Linked DNA regions of Pseudorhodoplanes sinuspersici. The protein of the gene in region 2 interacts with the protein of the main gene of each other region in a pairwise test. Links are inferred from orthologs where the notes say so. Each region holds a gene or a part of one and is shown on either strand. Other genes may lie near its edges. The genes, in order: CAK95_RS22685 and rlmB.

The links.
Region 1: the proteins of rlmB (region 2) and CAK95_RS22685 interact in binary tests that used the Escherichia coli proteins (3 or more experiments, as listed by UniProt). The link is inferred for Pseudorhodoplanes sinuspersici from one-to-one orthologs.

What each region holds. Positions count from the first base shown.
Region 1 is NZ_CP021112.1:4,651,023-4,655,861, reverse strand. What follows is about bases 1,880-4,839. They hold CAK95_RS22685 (NAD(P)H-hydrate dehydratase), read right to left. Parts: upstream 4,133-4,839; coding sequence 2,627-4,132; downstream 1,880-2,626. Other genes in these bases: glnA (type I glutamate--ammonia ligase), read left to right, coding at 4,762-4,839; CAK95_RS22680 (P-II family nitrogen regulator), read left to right, coding at 4,377-4,715; CAK95_RS22690 (multicopper oxidase family protein), read left to right, coding at 1,880-2,630. In the rest of the region: tig (trigger factor), read right to left, coding at 1-924; more of CAK95_RS22690, read left to right, coding at 1,209-1,879. UniProt on the Escherichia coli protein: Bifunctional enzyme that catalyzes the epimerization of the S- and R-forms of NAD(P)HX and the dehydration of the S-form of NAD(P)HX at the expense of ADP, which is converted to AMP.
Region 2 is NZ_CP021112.1:4,322,439-4,333,138, forward strand. The notes cover bases 3,866-6,649. They hold rlmB (23S rRNA (guanosine(2251)-2'-O)-methyltransferase RlmB), read right to left. Parts: upstream 5,769-6,649; coding sequence 4,962-5,768; downstream 3,866-4,961. Other genes in these bases: CAK95_RS21005 (hypothetical protein), read left to right, coding at 4,025-4,528; CAK95_RS21010 (hypothetical protein), read left to right, coding at 4,553-4,942; CAK95_RS21020 (ABC transporter substrate-binding protein), read left to right, coding at 5,867-6,649. In the rest of the region: CAK95_RS20990 (alpha/beta hydrolase), read left to right, coding at 182-1,237; CAK95_RS20995 (calcium-binding protein), read right to left, coding at 1,251-2,561; CAK95_RS21000 (hypothetical protein), read right to left, coding at 3,118-3,537; more of CAK95_RS21020, read left to right, coding at 6,650-7,483; iaaH (indoleacetamide hydrolase), read left to right, coding at 8,010-9,560; CAK95_RS21040 (DUF6538 domain-containing protein), read left to right, coding at 9,865-10,074; CAK95_RS21045 (hypothetical protein), read left to right, coding at 10,154-10,621. UniProt on the Escherichia coli protein: Specifically methylates the ribose of guanosine 2251 in 23S rRNA.

The DNA.
Region 1 (4,839 bases), 320 kb from region 2 along the record:
GAATTTGTGACGCTCGTCGAGCGCGTCGAACAACACCCGCTTCACGCGCTGCTTCGACACGGAATCGTGCTCGCGCTGAATCCGTTCGCGCACGGCATCCTTCAGCTTGTCGAGCGACTCCATCCCTAAGGATTTGGCGAATTCGTCGTCGATCTTGACCTCACTCGGCGCCTCGAGCGTCTTTGCAGTGACGTCGAACTCTGCCGCCTTTCCGGCCAATTGAGCGGCTGGATAGTTTTCGGGGAACGTCACGTTGATCTTGCGATTCTCGCCAACCGTGATGCCGACGAGCTGATCTTCGAAGCCTGGGATGAAGGTATTCGATCCGATATTCACGGCAACATCGTCGGCCGAACCGCCGTCGAACGGCACGCCATCGATTGATCCCACGAACGAGATCGTAACGCGATCATCCTTCTCGGCCTTCGCACCCTCAGCCTTCGCGGCAAACGGACGATTCTGATCTGCGATTCGCTTCAGGCCTTCGTCGACTTCCTCGTCGTTCACTGCGGTGACGAGGCGCGTAACATCGATTGACTTGAAATCCGTCAATTCGATCGGCGCGAGAATTTCCATCTCGACCGTGTAGGCGAGATCGGATTTGCCGTTGATGACGTCCTCGACCGCCTTCTCGTCTTCGGGCAGGTTCACCTTCGGCTGCATCGCCAGACGGAAATTGTTGTCGGCAACAATCTTCGAATTCACATCGCGCATCGCTGCGTCGATCGCCTCCGCCATTGCGGAGCGGCCGTACATGCGGCGCAGATGTGCCGTCGGCACTTTGCCCGGACGAAAGCCGTTGATACGGACCTTGTCCTTCATCGCATCCAGGCGCTCACTGACCTTGCTATCGAGCTCGCCGGCGGGAATCACCACGCTGAATTCGCGGCGCAAGCCGTCGGACAATGTTTCGGTCACTTGCATGGTAATCGCCTTCGTTCCTCGTTGCCGCAGGAGCGGCATATGTTGTTGAATTCGGCCGTTCCCAGCTTTGGTGCGGGCGGAGGGACTTGAACCCCCACGACTTGCGTCACTGGAACCTAAATCCAGCGCGTCTACCAATTCCGCCACGCCCGCGCGCAGGGCATCGCGCGGCACTGCAGGTCATGTTTGGGCCGAGCGGCGCGGCTTATAACATGTGCGTCGAAACAAGCACTAGAAAAATGGGTGGTCATGCCCGCCCTCGCAATGTTGATCCAGGAGCGGCGATGAAAGTCCCCTTTTTTCAGAAATCTCTCACCCGCCGTGCGTTCGTGTCCGCCGCCAGTCTATCGGCCACGGTGACGATCCTCGGCGGATCACGCGCCGTGAGTCAGGCCATGGCCCAAGCCGAGGCTATCGCCGAATTGCGGGCGAAAGCAGGATCAGTCAGACTCCGTGGACCGCAGCAGCCTGCGACCAATATCATGGGCTATGGTGGCACTGTCCCGGGGCCGACGGTACGCCTCAGACGCGGCCAGGAGTTCACGGCGCGGCTGATCAACGATGGAGCTGAACCGACCACGATCCATTGGCACGGCCTGCGCGTGCCGAATGCCATGGATGGGACGCCCTATCTGACCCAACTGCCCGTCGCACCCGTTCAATCCTTCGACTATCGCTTCGTCGCGAAGGATGCCGGAACCTTCTGGTATCATGCGGCGCTGGCAGGCCAGCTTGCGCGCGGCTTGTACGGGCCGGTGATCGTCGATGAGAGCGAACCGGTCGATGTCGACCATGACGTGCTGCTGGTGCTCGACGACTGGAATCTTGATGACAATGGATCGTTGCGTGATATCGGCGGTTCTGCAGCCTCAGGACAGCACTTCCTCTTCACCGCCAATGGTCTGCGTGACCTTGCCATTCCGGCGCGGCGAGGTGAGCGAATACGCCTTCGTCTGATCAACGCTACCGTGAACCGTCTCCTCCCGGTCAGTTTGTCGAACCAGACGGCCTGGGTGGTGGCAATCGACGGCCAGCCGGCCGAGCCCTTCATCGCGCGCGACAGCCAGGTCGTGATTGCACCAGGCAATCGGATCGACCTGTTTGTTGATATCGCTGAGGACGTAGGCGACACCGTGCCGATCGTGATCGACAGCGGCGGCGGACAAAGCGTTCAGATTGCACGGTTCGCGATCGAGGGCGGCGCCTCTCGCAATGGATCACGCGGCGCCCCTAAGTCCTTGCCACAGAACCCGCTTCCCTCGCGCATCGATCTTCGAAATGCACTTCGCGTCCAGCTTGCGCTCGGTGCGGCTCCGCTGCCAGCGAAGCCCTCCGTGGAGAGGAAAAAAATCTCAAACCCAAAGACGAACAACCAAGGAACCAACGTTTCCTGGATGCCGATGGATCAGCTCTCCAGCTCTCTTGGAGCACCTCTATTTTCGGTCAGGAAAGATCAACCCGTGGTACTGACCTTCGCCAATCCAGGTGACCAAGCCTACGTGATCCACGTGCACGGGCACACGTTCCGATTGCTCGATAATCTGGACGACGGCTGGAAACCGTTCTGGCTCGACACACTTTTGGTGGGTCCGCAGCAGACGGCGCGGATCGCGTTCGTCGCCGACCTCACCGGTAAATGGGCTATCGAACGCCGGTCCTTATCGGAACCATCCCGTGAATCACTGACCTGGTTCGAGGTATCCTAGCTGAGAACCGCCCCGAGTTCCGCATACAGCCGCCGGTAGACCGGCCGGAGTGCCTCGGGAAGGTCTTCTGCAATCAAGCCCGGCCCCACCTCGCTGGCGGCCTCGCCGTGCAGCCAGACACCGGCGGCAGTTGCCTCGAAGGCCGGCATCCCCTGTGCACAGAGACCAGCGATGATACCGGCCAGAACATCACCCGCGCCGGCGGTAGCAAGGTACGGTGGCGCGTTTTCGCTGATCACGCCTCTTCCATCAGGCGAAAAAATAATGCTGTCAGCGCCTTTTAAGAGGATGACAGAACCTGTTTCATGTGAAGCAGCCTGAGTCGCCTCAAGTTTTTGTTTAACTGAAGGAATCTTCGACATTCTACTGAATATTCTAGAAAATTCCCCCTCATGCGGCGTAAGAATCGCTGTGGATTCCGGGTGATTCTTCAGCTCTGTAAAGAGTTCATTCGGCTTTTCCCCAAAGCTGGTCAGCGCGTCAGCATCTAGTATCATGGTGCGGTCCTGGCGGACGGCAGCCATAACCGTGGCCCGCATTTGCGGTCCTATGCCACCTCCAGGGCCGAGGATAACGGTATTGATCCGCCGATCTGACAGCAGCGATAAGAGCCCTTCCGCGCCTTCCGCCTCCCGCACCATGACCGCCAGATTGCTGGCCGCATTGACCGCCAAGGCGTCTCTCGGGCTTGCGATTGTGACCAGCCCTGCCCCGGCCCGCAATGCGCCGCGCGCGGACAGCCGGGCTGCACCGGTACTGCTCAGGCCGCCGGAGACGACCAGCGTATGCCCGCGCGAATATTTGTGACCTTCCACCCGAGGCACCGGGAAAAGATGAGCCCACCGGCTCGGCTGGTTTAGTGCTAACCGCGGTCGGATGTCCTGCAGAACCGATGACGGAATGCCGATATCGGCAATGGTCGTCATGCCGCAAAAAATCCGCCCGGGTAGAAGCACATGGCCTGGCTTCTTACGAAAAAAGGTCACCGTTTCGGCGGCCCGGATCGCTGTGCCCTGAACCGCTCCGGTATCGCCGTTGATGCCGCTCGGCAGGTCGACCGCGACGACATGGGCACCGGAATTATTGATCGCGCTAACCGCTACGGCGGCCTCCCCGTCCACATTGCGTGTGAGGCCGGCACCGAACAGCGCATCGACGACGATAGCTCCAGGCGGTATTTCGGCGATCATGGGGCCGACTGGCCCGCTGTAGCGTTTGGCTGCTGTGGCTGCGCCCCCCCGCAACTTGCTGATGTCGCCCAGCAACCTGAGATCGACTGAATAGCCGCGCTCGCCCAGCAATCGTGCTGCGACGAAGCCGTCGCCGCCGTTATTGCCGGGCCCGGCAATAACGATAACCGGTCTGATCGTGCCAAAATTCGCGCCGACCGCGTCTGCAACGGCGCGGCCGGCATTCTCCATCAGCTCGATCGACGGAGTGCCGCGCAAGACTGCCAGCCGATCGGCCTCGGCCATTTCTTTTGTGGTCAGGAGTTCGTGCATGACCTTCAGCTATGGCAGCACCTCGTTTGCGGACAATGAACAATCCTAAACTGAACAAGAAATGCGCAGATTGCACAATTTATAATCTGAGATGACTCTGGCACTCGCCGCTTAATTAAGCGAAATCGGGCAAACGGCTGCTGCGGAACTGCTTTTTGTTTTCATACGGATTGGCATAAGACCTGCTAACGAAGGGCGGGCTCCGCCGATCAGATTCTGACCGGCGGACCGGGAGAGGATTCGCATGAAAAAGATCGAGGCGATCATCAAGCCGTTCAAACTCGATGAGGTGAAGGAGGCGCTTCAGGAAGTCGGACTCCAGGGCATCACCGTCACCGAAGCCAAGGGTTTCGGCCGCCAAAAGGGCCATACCGAGCTTTATCGTGGTGCCGAATACGTTGTGGATTTTCTTCCGAAAGTGAAGATCGAAATCGTTCTCGGCGACGATATGGTCGAGAAAGCTGTCGACGCCATCCGCCGTGCCGCGCAAACCGGCCGGATCGGCGACGGTAAGATTTTCGTCTCGACCATCGAAGAAGCCATCCGGATCAGGACCGGGGAATCCGGATTGGACGCGATCTGATATCGCTATCGTTTTCACGACCCGTACAAATAAGGGGAACGCGTTTATGACGACCGCTAAAGACGTAATGAAGATGATCAAGGAAAACGACGTGAAGTACGTCGATTTCCGGTTCACAGATCCG
Region 2 (10,700 bases):
CGAAAGCCTCAGCATTACCGGCCGGAATCCCGCCTGGGGCCATTTCACAGCGACCGGAACGGTATGGACGGAGGGTTATGGCCCATTCCGGCCACGCTATCGCCCCGTTCCCCCGGCACAGATCGCACTCCCCGGGGCAGTCCTCTTCCACTTCGACAACATTGCAGGTCCAGACCTCTTGATGGCGTTCGCAGCAATCCAGACAACCGTCCTTGCGCGCTGTTGTGCGCTGCTGTTCGGGCTTGCCGGATTGTCCGCCGGTGTCAGCGGCTGTTCGACCTCGCCCGAAGGGCCGGCGGCCTTTGCCGCGACGACCACGCAGGCGCCCGCTCAGGCGGGCATCGCCAACAATCCGACTTTGGTGGCGGTGACCACACGCAACGCCGTGAAAGGCGCCCGGTCGAAGCCGTGGTTCGGCACGCAGCGGGCCAACCAGCCGAGCAATGTGCGCATTCACTTGTCGTCTCCCGCCGATGGTCCGCTCTCCGCGGTCGGCATCGGCGACTGGAGCATCAAGACGGTCGAGACGGTGCCGTTCGGAGAAAGTTTCTCCGCCAGCTACGGCCGCCGCGACGTGCTGGTCTATGTTCACGGCTTCAATCAGACCTTCGAGACGGCAGCTCTCGACGCGGCACGGTTGTCCGATGGTCTGAAATTCCGCGGCGACACGATGCTGTTCTCTTGGCCGTCCAAGAACAGCCTCTTGAATTACATCTACGACCGCGAGAGCGCGCTGTGGTCGCGCGACGCGCTGGAGGAGATGCTCGATCAGTTGATGGCAGACCCATCTGTCGGCACCATCCACATTGTCGCGCATTCCATGGGCACGATGGTGACGGTCGAAGCGCTGCGGCAGCTTTACGACCGTCGTGCTGCGGCCATGGCGAGCCGCCTTGGCGCCGTCGTTCTGGCGTCTCCCGATATCGACATGGATGGTTTCAAATCGTCGATCACGCGGCTTGGCGGCTTTTCGCGCAAGATCACCGTGCTGACGGTGGCGAACGATCGCGCGCTCAGCGCGATGCGCAACATGGCGGGCGGCGTCACCCGCGTCGGCATCGCGGAAAAAGCTCAGCTCGAAGCGTTGGGCCTGCGCGTCATTGATGCGTCCGATTATGCCGGTGGCGGCCTCAACCACGATCTGTTCCTGACCAACGGGCAGGTGCGGGAGGTGATCCGCCGCGTCATGGACGATGGCCGGCCGCCCGCTTTCGCGAGCGGCGGCGCAATCCAATAGGCTGTCGACGCAGCTAAATGATCAGGAAGTCGTTCTGCGTCAGCAACGGAGCGCCGGTCAGCGTCGCGAAATACACCGCCGCTTCACCGCCCGATCCATCCGCGTCCCAGCTCAGATTGCCGCTGCGGGAATCGTAGATCATGGTCGGCATGTCGGTCAGTGGGTCCGAGGTCCGCGCGAAGACGAAATCGTCGACACTTTCCAGTCCGAATCCCTCGGCCGACAGTGCGATGTGATCGCTAAAAAAGTCGGTAATCGTATCGCCGGCCTCGGCCGCGGAGGCGAAGTAAAACGTATCTGGGGCGTCGCCGATGCCAGCACCGCCGGTCAGCACATCCCGGTTGGCGCCGCCGTCGATGAAATCGCTGCCGGCGCCGCCGCGGACGGTGTCGCCGCCTTCGCGGCCAAACAGCCGGTCATTGCCGTCGCCGCCTTCAAGCATGTTGCGGCTCTGCCCGCCGGACAGCGTATCGTTGAAGGCGGAGCCGATCAGGTTCTCGATCGAGAACAGATACTCGCCGGTGGCGCTGCCGCCATTGTTATACGGCCGGGTGAGATCGATGATCACCGCGGACTCGGCATCCGCGAACACGCCGGTGTCGTTGCCGCCGCTGCCGCTCAGCATGTCGACGCCGCGGCCGCCATAGAGCATGTCGTCGCCGAGGCCGCCATACAGGAAATCGTCGCCCTCGCCACCATAGAGAATGTCATTGCCAGCATAGGGCGCATTGAGGTCGTCGCCATAGATGCGGTCGGTGCCGCCCATGCCATAGACGATGTCATCGCCGCCGTATGCCAGGATCAGGTTTTCGCTCTCGGAGCCGATGATGAAGTTGTCCTGCGTGTTGCCTTCGCCCATCTGCCAGCCGGAGCCGGTCATGATCATCTGTTCGACATTGAGAGCCATCCGGTGGCTGTTGCCGTAGATGCCGTCCGGATTCGTGAACATGATATCGTAGCCGCCATCGGCCTCTTCGATGATGACGTCTTGGAAGTGATCGACATAGTAGATGTCGTTGCCTGCACCGCCTTCCAGCCGGTCCGCTTCGGTTCCGCCGTCGAGGATGTCGTTGCCGTCCTGGCCGAACAGCTGGTCATTGTGCGCGCCGCCATACAATCTGTTATCTCTTTCGTCGCCGGTGAGCCGGTCGGCGCCAGTGAGACCGGCAAGATGCGGATATTGCGGAGTTGTGAACAGCACGTCATCGCGGTTGGTGCCGTAGAGGATACCATTCTCCAATGTTGCCGCGCTTGGCTGTACGATAGTGCTGCTTGTGCGCAATGTTGCAGCGGTATTGACCGACTCGAACCGAGCATTCTGCATTACAGTTTTCTCCCCAGGGGTGATGCACAGCGGGCATAGGCAATCACAGAAACGGCTGACATCGAGTCCAACTGCGCCGGATTTCTCCTGATGTTACACTCGGCCTGAAGTGTGAACGACATTGCACTGTTTGCTTCAAAATGCATGTCACGAAAGAAAGACAAAATGATCTGATGCGACACATCGCGTGCTGGTGTGATGTGAGATGTTATGCGTGATGATGTTGTGAGTGGTATGATGCGCACGCGTTAGCAGATACCAGGTACGAGCCAACCGCTGCTCCTAGATTCGCGTTTCAATCGCGGTATTTTCAGCGCGAAATTTTTTGCAAGCTAATCGCGATCTGGTGGACATCGCGCGTACGTTCAGCCCGCATGTAATTCGTCGATCATCGGAAGTGCGTCGGTATTTTTGCACGTGCCTGATGTCCGGTGCGCGCAAGCGTTGCCGGCATGGATTGTTGCGCGGCTTTCGTTCTGATGTCGTGCTGAGGGACAAAAAGAAAACGGCCCACGCCGATGCGCGAGCCGTCTCATATTTCAGATGTCCATTGTAATCAGATAATGCGGTCTTTCGTCTGCTGCACCGAATAATACATTTTCGGTTCGACGATCTTGAGTCCGCTCGGCGTTCCGACCGCCAGGACCAGCACCTCGATCACGTTCACGACCGAACCATTCTTCTCAAGCTCGGCAACCTTCTGTCCCGGAAAAAAGCCCACAGTCGCGACAACGCAGGCATCGCTCTGGCCGGCTTCGTTATTCACGGTCGTCAAGGTGTTCTGGATATCTGCCGAGGCATCGTCGCCCATCAGGCTGACAAATCGTTCGGCTTGCTGCTTGGTGTCGCAAATGAGACCCGATCCGACCATGATCTCATTGGCTGTCGTCGTCTGAGTCCTTGCCTTGTCTTTGGCATTCGCCACGACAGTACAGGACAAAACGGTGGCCAGCACCAAACCCGCACATAATTTCATTGCTGCCTCCTAAGGCGTCACCGGAGCGGTGAGGACGCATTTCCTGCGTCCTGCACCAACGTCCCCATGTAGTCAGCAGTTCCTCTTTAGCCACGCGCTGATGGCATGGCGTGACCGCAATGGCGCGGGAACTGTGACCTTGTTCTTGTCTGACGGGCCTTATTCGCCGCCGATGGGCCGCAATGAAAACGCGTTCGCACAATCGTGAAGACGAAGGTTTAAAGGGGGCGTCCAGAAACCCTTAGACTTTAGTCGCTTCCAGCGGATTCAGGCGATGTCCCAATGGACCGTGCTGAAGCCTCCGCTCGGGGAGACGCGTCGGCACAATGGCGGCGCATGCGGCCATATCCGCCCGGCGCTCCGGTCACTTTGAATTAATCGTAAGCGGAGAAAGCCGTGTGGTATTAACGGCCTGACCAGTTCGCATTGTCATAACTCACCCGCAGCGGCCGGCGCAGGACGCCGCCGTCGGGAGTGTGTTGTGTACATGCGTGGGCTTTTGGTGGCGCTCTGCGTCACATCTTTTTGCACGGGTGATCTTGCGCGGGCCGATCATCAGCCGGCTTTCGTCGTCCCCGGACGATCGAACGTGCCTGTGCCGATCAACGGCATGAATGCGGCATGGGGTATCGTCAACGGCGATATCGGTCTGTACCGGCCGGGCGCCGTGCCGGTGACCGTCCTTCCATCGCCATACGTGCCGCCGCTGCAGCCGGATCCGCCGGTGCATTACCGGCCGGCGCGCCCCTATTATCCGACGATGGGCCGGCAGCCCTATGTCGGCCGCCTCGAAGTCGAGCCGTCCCCCAATCAGCCGCCGCCGAAACCGGCAAAGAGCTTCAGCCGCTCGTGGTCTGCGGAATCGCCCGACGTGCCTCCGACGCAATACCCGCCATCACCGCCGATGATGGTGAGTCCGGAAGTGAATTTCGGCGAACCCTGGGGAGGAAATGTGCCTCCTCGTCCTCCGCGTCCGCCTCATCGCCGCTGAACCAATTGTAGAGAAGGACATCCTATGTCTCGCGTTGCATTTTCCATTCTTGCCGCCGCTGCTATTTCGGTCTCCGCAGTCGGCTCCGCTCAGGCCGGATGCGGCTGCAATACCGATTACGCGGTTGCGTCGGTGGTCGTTCAACCGGCGCCGGTCCTCGTGCAGCCCGCGCCGGTCATGGTCGCCGTTCAGCCACCGCCGGTCCTCGTACAGCCTGCGCCGATCGTGCAGCAATATGTCGTCAATCAAGGACCGCTTTATGCCGGCCCCATGCTGACCGACTACAATCCAGCGATTTATTATGCGCCGCGCGCTGTCGGTGGTTTCCCGTATGTGTCGGGTTATCGCGCCGCTTACGGGCCGCGGCCATATCGTCCGTATCGCGGCTATCCGCCGCTCCGCCGTTATTACTGAGCGCAAACCCGGCTGACGCTCAGCGCTTCAGCCGCGTGGTTGCGACGTAGAGCGCCAGAGCTGCAGCGTTCGAGACGTTGAGGCTCTTGATCTCGCCCGGAAGATCGAGACGCGCGGTCCTGTCACAGGTCTCGCGCGTCAATTGGCGCAGGCCCTTGCCTTCGGCGCCGAGCACCAGAGCCAGCGGAGCGGTGAGGGCGGTCTCGGCGAGGTCGGCGTGGCCCTCGCTGTCGAGTCCGACGACCAGGAAGCCGCGGTCCTTCAGCGCCCCGAGCGCACGCGCCAAATTCTGCACCAGCACCAGCGGCACATAATCCAGCGCACCGGAGGCGGACTTGGCCAGCACGCCGGTGGCTTCCGGCGAATGCCGCGCGGTGGTGATGAGCGCCTTCACACCGAAGGCGGCGGCGCTGCGCATGATGGCGCCGACGTTATGCGGGTCGGTGATCTGATCGAGCACCAACACCACGCCATCGTCCGGCACCTCGGCAATGTCGGGATTGTCGAGCGGGTCGGCCTCCGCAAGGAGGCCGTTATGGACCGCATCTGGCCCGAGCTTGCGCGCGATTTCATCCGGCCGGACGATCTGCGCCGTGACCTTCAGGGGAACACCTTCCTCGGCCAGCCGCTTGGCGGCGTTTTCGGTGGCGAACAGGGTGCGGATGCGCCGCTTGGGGTTTGCCAACGCCGCCTGGACCGTGTGCCAGCCATAGAGAATGGCGACCGACACGTCGGTCTGCGGACGAGCACGACCGCGAGCAGCGAAGGTGGAGGGGCCACCTTTCTTTCGCGTAAATGGCTTTTTCCGTATCCCGTCTCGGGCCATCCGAAATCGCGTCCTGACAGTTCGATCAAACGTAGATGGCATGGTCTTTGCTGATTCACGAGTCTGCGGTTTGTGCCGTGAAAAGGGGAGGACAAGGCATGTCGTTTGGCGGATTCGGCCGGCGGAATTTCTTAAAGGGGATGTTGGGCGCGGGCGCCGCCCTGCCATTCGGTGTGAACCCTGCTTTTTCGCAGTCGCGGGCAGAGACCCTGCTGGTGGTCCAGGAGCTGGGGCCCAACAGCCTCGACATGCACGGCGTGGGCTCCAACCAGACAGTCAATGGCCTGTCGTGGAATTGCTATGACCGTCTTCTGAGCTATGCGGCAAAAACACTGCCGGACGGGACGCCATCCTACGACCGAGGCACCCTCGCGCCCGAACTGGCAGAGAGCTGGCAGGTCGCGTCGGACGGCATGTCCTGCACATTCAATCTGCGCAAGGATGCGACCTTTCATAACGGCGCGCCGGTCACCGCACGCGATGTGAAATGGTCGTTCGATCGAGCTGTGAAAGTCGGCGGCTTTCCGACGTTCCAGATGTCGGCCGGCTCGCTTCTCGATCCCGAGCAATTCGTCGTTGTCGACGATCACACCTTTCGCATTGATTACGTGCGCAAGGACAAGATGCTGTTGTTCAACGTCGCGGTGGTGGTGCCGTTCGTGATCAATTCCGAACTGGCCAAGAAGCACGCGACCGAGGCGGACCCCTGGGCGATGAACTGGCTGCGCAACAACGAAGCCGGGGGCGGAGCCTATCGGATCGAAAGCTGGAAGCCGGGGACTGAGACAGTCCTTGCGCGCTTCGACGGCTGGAAGAGCGGGCCGTTACCGAAAATCCGGCGGATCATCGCGCGTGATGTGCCATCGGCGGGCACGCGCCGTGCGCTGCTGGAGAAGGGCGATGTGGATTTCTCCACTGGCTTCGCGCCGAAAGATTTCGATCAGCTGATCAAGGACGGCAAGGTGCAGGTCTCCGGCGTTCCGATCCCCAATTGTCTCTGGTATGTCGCGCTCAACACGGCGAAGCCGCCGTTCGACAACGTCAAGCTGCGGCAGGCCATCGCCTATGCGATGCCTTATGAGCAGATCCAGAATGCCGCATTCTTCGGCCGCGCCGTGCCGATGTATGGTGGTTCGGCTACCGTCGAAAAAGTGACCTGGCCGCAAGCCTTTCCGTATGTCACCGATCTCGACAAGGCGAAGGCGTTGGTGGCTGAGGCTGGCTTTGCGCAAGGCCTGGAAACGACGCTCGGTTTTGACACCGGAACAGCCACGGTGGGTGAGCCGACGGCGACGCTGATCGCAGAAAATCTCGGGCAGATCGGTATCAAGGTGACGCTCGACAAGATCCCCGGCGCCAACTGGCGCTCGACGCTGAACAAGAAGGAGCTGCCGATGGCGCTCAACCGGTTCAGCGGATGGCTCGACTATCCCGAATATTACTTTTACTGGAATTTCCACGGCAACAATTCGATCTTCAACATCTCGGCCTACAGGAACCCGCAGATGGATGCCCTGATTGACAAGGCGCGATTCACCGAGGACCCGGCCGAATATGACGCTGCTGTCAGGGCGTTCGTGACCCTGTCCGTGCAGGAGGTCCCGGTCGTGCCGCTCAACCAGCCGATCCACGACGTGGCCTTGAAAAAAGGCGTGGGCGGGTACCAATTCTGGTTCCACCGGGAGCCAGATTACCGGCAATTCGCCAAGGGTTGAGCCTGTCTGGGGATATCTCGCCGGCGCCTGAATTCGCAGGATGTGCCTGATTTCCCATTGACTTAACGGGACTGTGCCTCGATAAAGCGCGCCGCTGGCCGCTGTGGCGGGAACGCCCTGCGGCTTTGCGTTTTACATGGCGCCGATCCGGGTTAAACCTTTTATCGGCGTCGTGCGTCTAAGGATCAGACGCGCGAGCATGATGCCGGGAAAACGAACGGTTTCACGCTCTGACGTCGATCTTGCGATGGCCCCGGAGGGGTGCCCGAGTGGCTAAAGGGGACGGACTGTAAATCCGTTGGCTATGCCTACGTTGGTTCGAATCCAACCCCCTCCACCAGCCGTCGCATGACGTTACGACCGGTACGCAGAGCCTTCGCGCAGGCGGCGGCAATTTATTTATGTCATTCTGCCGAGCGGATAGCAGCGCCAGGAGAGGCCTGCAGGAATCGAGTCTGCAGGAATCGGGTTTGGTTGTCGCGGTTGCCATGTAAAGTCGGCACGGACAAACAAATCGGGGACCGTCATGGCCGCAGACCGCACTCGCCGTACGATTCTGAAATCGTTTCTGGGCGCAGCCACAGGGCCGGCCATAACCTCTTTCGCCTATGTCGCCCCGGCGATGGCTCAAGGCGCATCCTCGCCGATGACAGCCGCCGATATCGTCGGCGCGATCCGCGCGAAGAAAATGTCCGCCGTTGACGCTGTACAGGCCGCGCTCGCCCGCGCCGAGCAGGTGAAGCATCTGAACGCGCTGATCACGCTGAACCGGGATGGCGCGCTCGCAGCGGCACGGAAAGTGGACGCGGCGGTTGCGGCTGGAGAAAAGTTGCCTGTCCTTGCCGGCCTGCCGATCGTGGTGAAGGACAATATCAATACGGCCGACATGCCGACCAGCGGCGGCACACCCGCGTTGCAGAATGCGCGGCCGAAAGGAAATGCGCCGTCGCTGCAGAAGCTGCTCGATGCCGGCGCCATCGTCATCGGCAAGACCAACATGCATGAGCTGGCGTTCGGCATCACCAGCACGAATCTGGCGTCCTTTGCGGGCCCCGTGAAGAATCCTCATGACGAAAGCCGCATTCCCGGCGGTTCCTCGGGCGGAACAGCGGCGGCGATCGCCGCCGGGATCGTGACCTGCGGGCTCGGCAGCGATACCGGCGGTTCGACGCGTATTCCTGCCGCCTTGACAGGAACAGTCGGCTTGCGCCCGTCGGTCGGCAATGGCGGCGCGCAGCGGCGCTATCACGACGATGGCGCGGTCATCCCGATCAGCCACACCCGTGACACGGTCGGACCGATGGGACGCACGGTCGCAGATGTCGCCTTGCTCGACAGTGTTATCACAGGAGCGCCGATGCCTACCGCTGTGTCCTTGCGCGGCAAGCGCGTCGGCATTCCTGCATCTTTCTGGGCCGGACTCGACAGCGAGTTGGAAGCGGTGGCGAAGGCTGCGCGCGAAAAGCTTGCCGGCGCGGGCGTTGAATTCGTCGAAGCCGATCTTCCGGGCTGGTCGGAACTGAACGCGAAAATGTCGTTCCCGATCGCGCTGCACGAGCCGATCGCCGACATTCCGGCTTATTTGAAGGCATCAGGCATCGAAGGTGTGACGCTCGCCGACATCGCCGGCAAGATTTCAAGCCCTGATGTGAAAGGCGCTTTCGGCGCGATCATGAACGATGCATTTGGTAGCGCTTATCCGGACGCGATCAATGTGCAGCGGCCGCTGTTGCAGAAGCTCTATGCAACCTATTTCAGCGACAACAAGCTCGACGCCATGCTGTTTCCGACCACAATCGCACCGGCCATTCCGATCGACGCCGAGAAAGGATCGGGCGAGATGACCATTAATGGCGGCAAGCCGGTTCCGGCTTTCGCCACCATGATCCGCAATACCGATCCGGGCAGCAATGCCGGCATTCCCGGCTTGTCGTTGTTCGGCGGCATGACGCGCGGCGGCCTGCCGGTCGGCCTCGAAATCGACGGCCCGCTTGGCAGCGACCAGATGCTGCTGGCTCTTGGGCTTGCGATCGAGGCCGTGCTCGGCACGGCGCCGCTGCCGGGAAGGGCCCGTTAGGGGTTTGCGAGGCTTTTAGGGCTAAGTGGGACTTTTCGCGGCAGGCCCTTGTTTCGGGCGGCAAAATATGAAACCAAGCGGGCCGGCCGCCTGACCGGTTGGTACTTTGCGGGTGTAGCTCAATGGTAGAGCAGCAGCCTTCCAAGCTGAATACGAGGGTTCGATTCCCTTCACCCGCTCCACTTTATTAGCCCCTGAAGATCCATAAGCGATTGAAAAACAAGCGGACTTTCTAAGTCCGGTGTTACCGTTTGCCTGTCTGTGCGATATTGCATGATACAAATTGGGATACACGCTGGGACACTTGACAGGCGTCGATATTCTCCAGAAGTCCGACCAGGATCGTTTCCTGCTTTCGCGGTATGGAGTGCTGTATTATTGGCGCCGCGTGCCCAAGGCGCTCGCTGAGATTGACGGCCGCGCACCGATCATTCGCCATTCCCTCAAGACCGACGACCTAGCAAAGGCGCGAGCGCAGCGCGACGTTCTTGAGAAAGCGGACAATCAACTCTAGGCGGCGATGTTGCTGGAGGGAAGGAGTCCCCCCTCGAGCCGCCGAGAGGTACCAGGCCGCAAGACTGCTCTGCGAAGTAATGGGCTTCAACTGCCAGCCCGTTGATGAATTGGCGGAGTACCCTATCCAGCACATCCTCCAGCGCATGAACGCGGTCATGCCGGCGCACACGCCCGCGGTTGTCGTCGAGGCGGTCCTGGGAGCCGAGCCACGCCCCAAGGTCAAGGTCAGCGGAGCGTTCAAAATTTATTGTGAGGAAATTGTTGCAGGCGAGCTTGCGGGAAAGAGTCCGGCACAGCGCGAGCGCTGGAAGAACGTCAAGAAACGAGCAATCAACTCGTTCATCAACGTCGTTGGTGACAAGCCAATTGTCAACATCACGCGCGATGACGGAAGGGCCTTCTACAAATTTTGGCTCGCCAAACTCGTGAACAAAAGCGCCAAGGACCCAGATCCGCATCCATGTGCAATCGTATGGTCGGAAATCTGCGGGTGCTTTATGACGCGTACTTCCTTGATCGTCAAAACCCGTTTGCCAGCTCGCTGACAAGTTTAAAAAGACGCGTCCGCCCTTCGCGGTTGATTGGATCAAGGAAAAAGTTGAGCCGTGCGCTGTCATGAGGCAG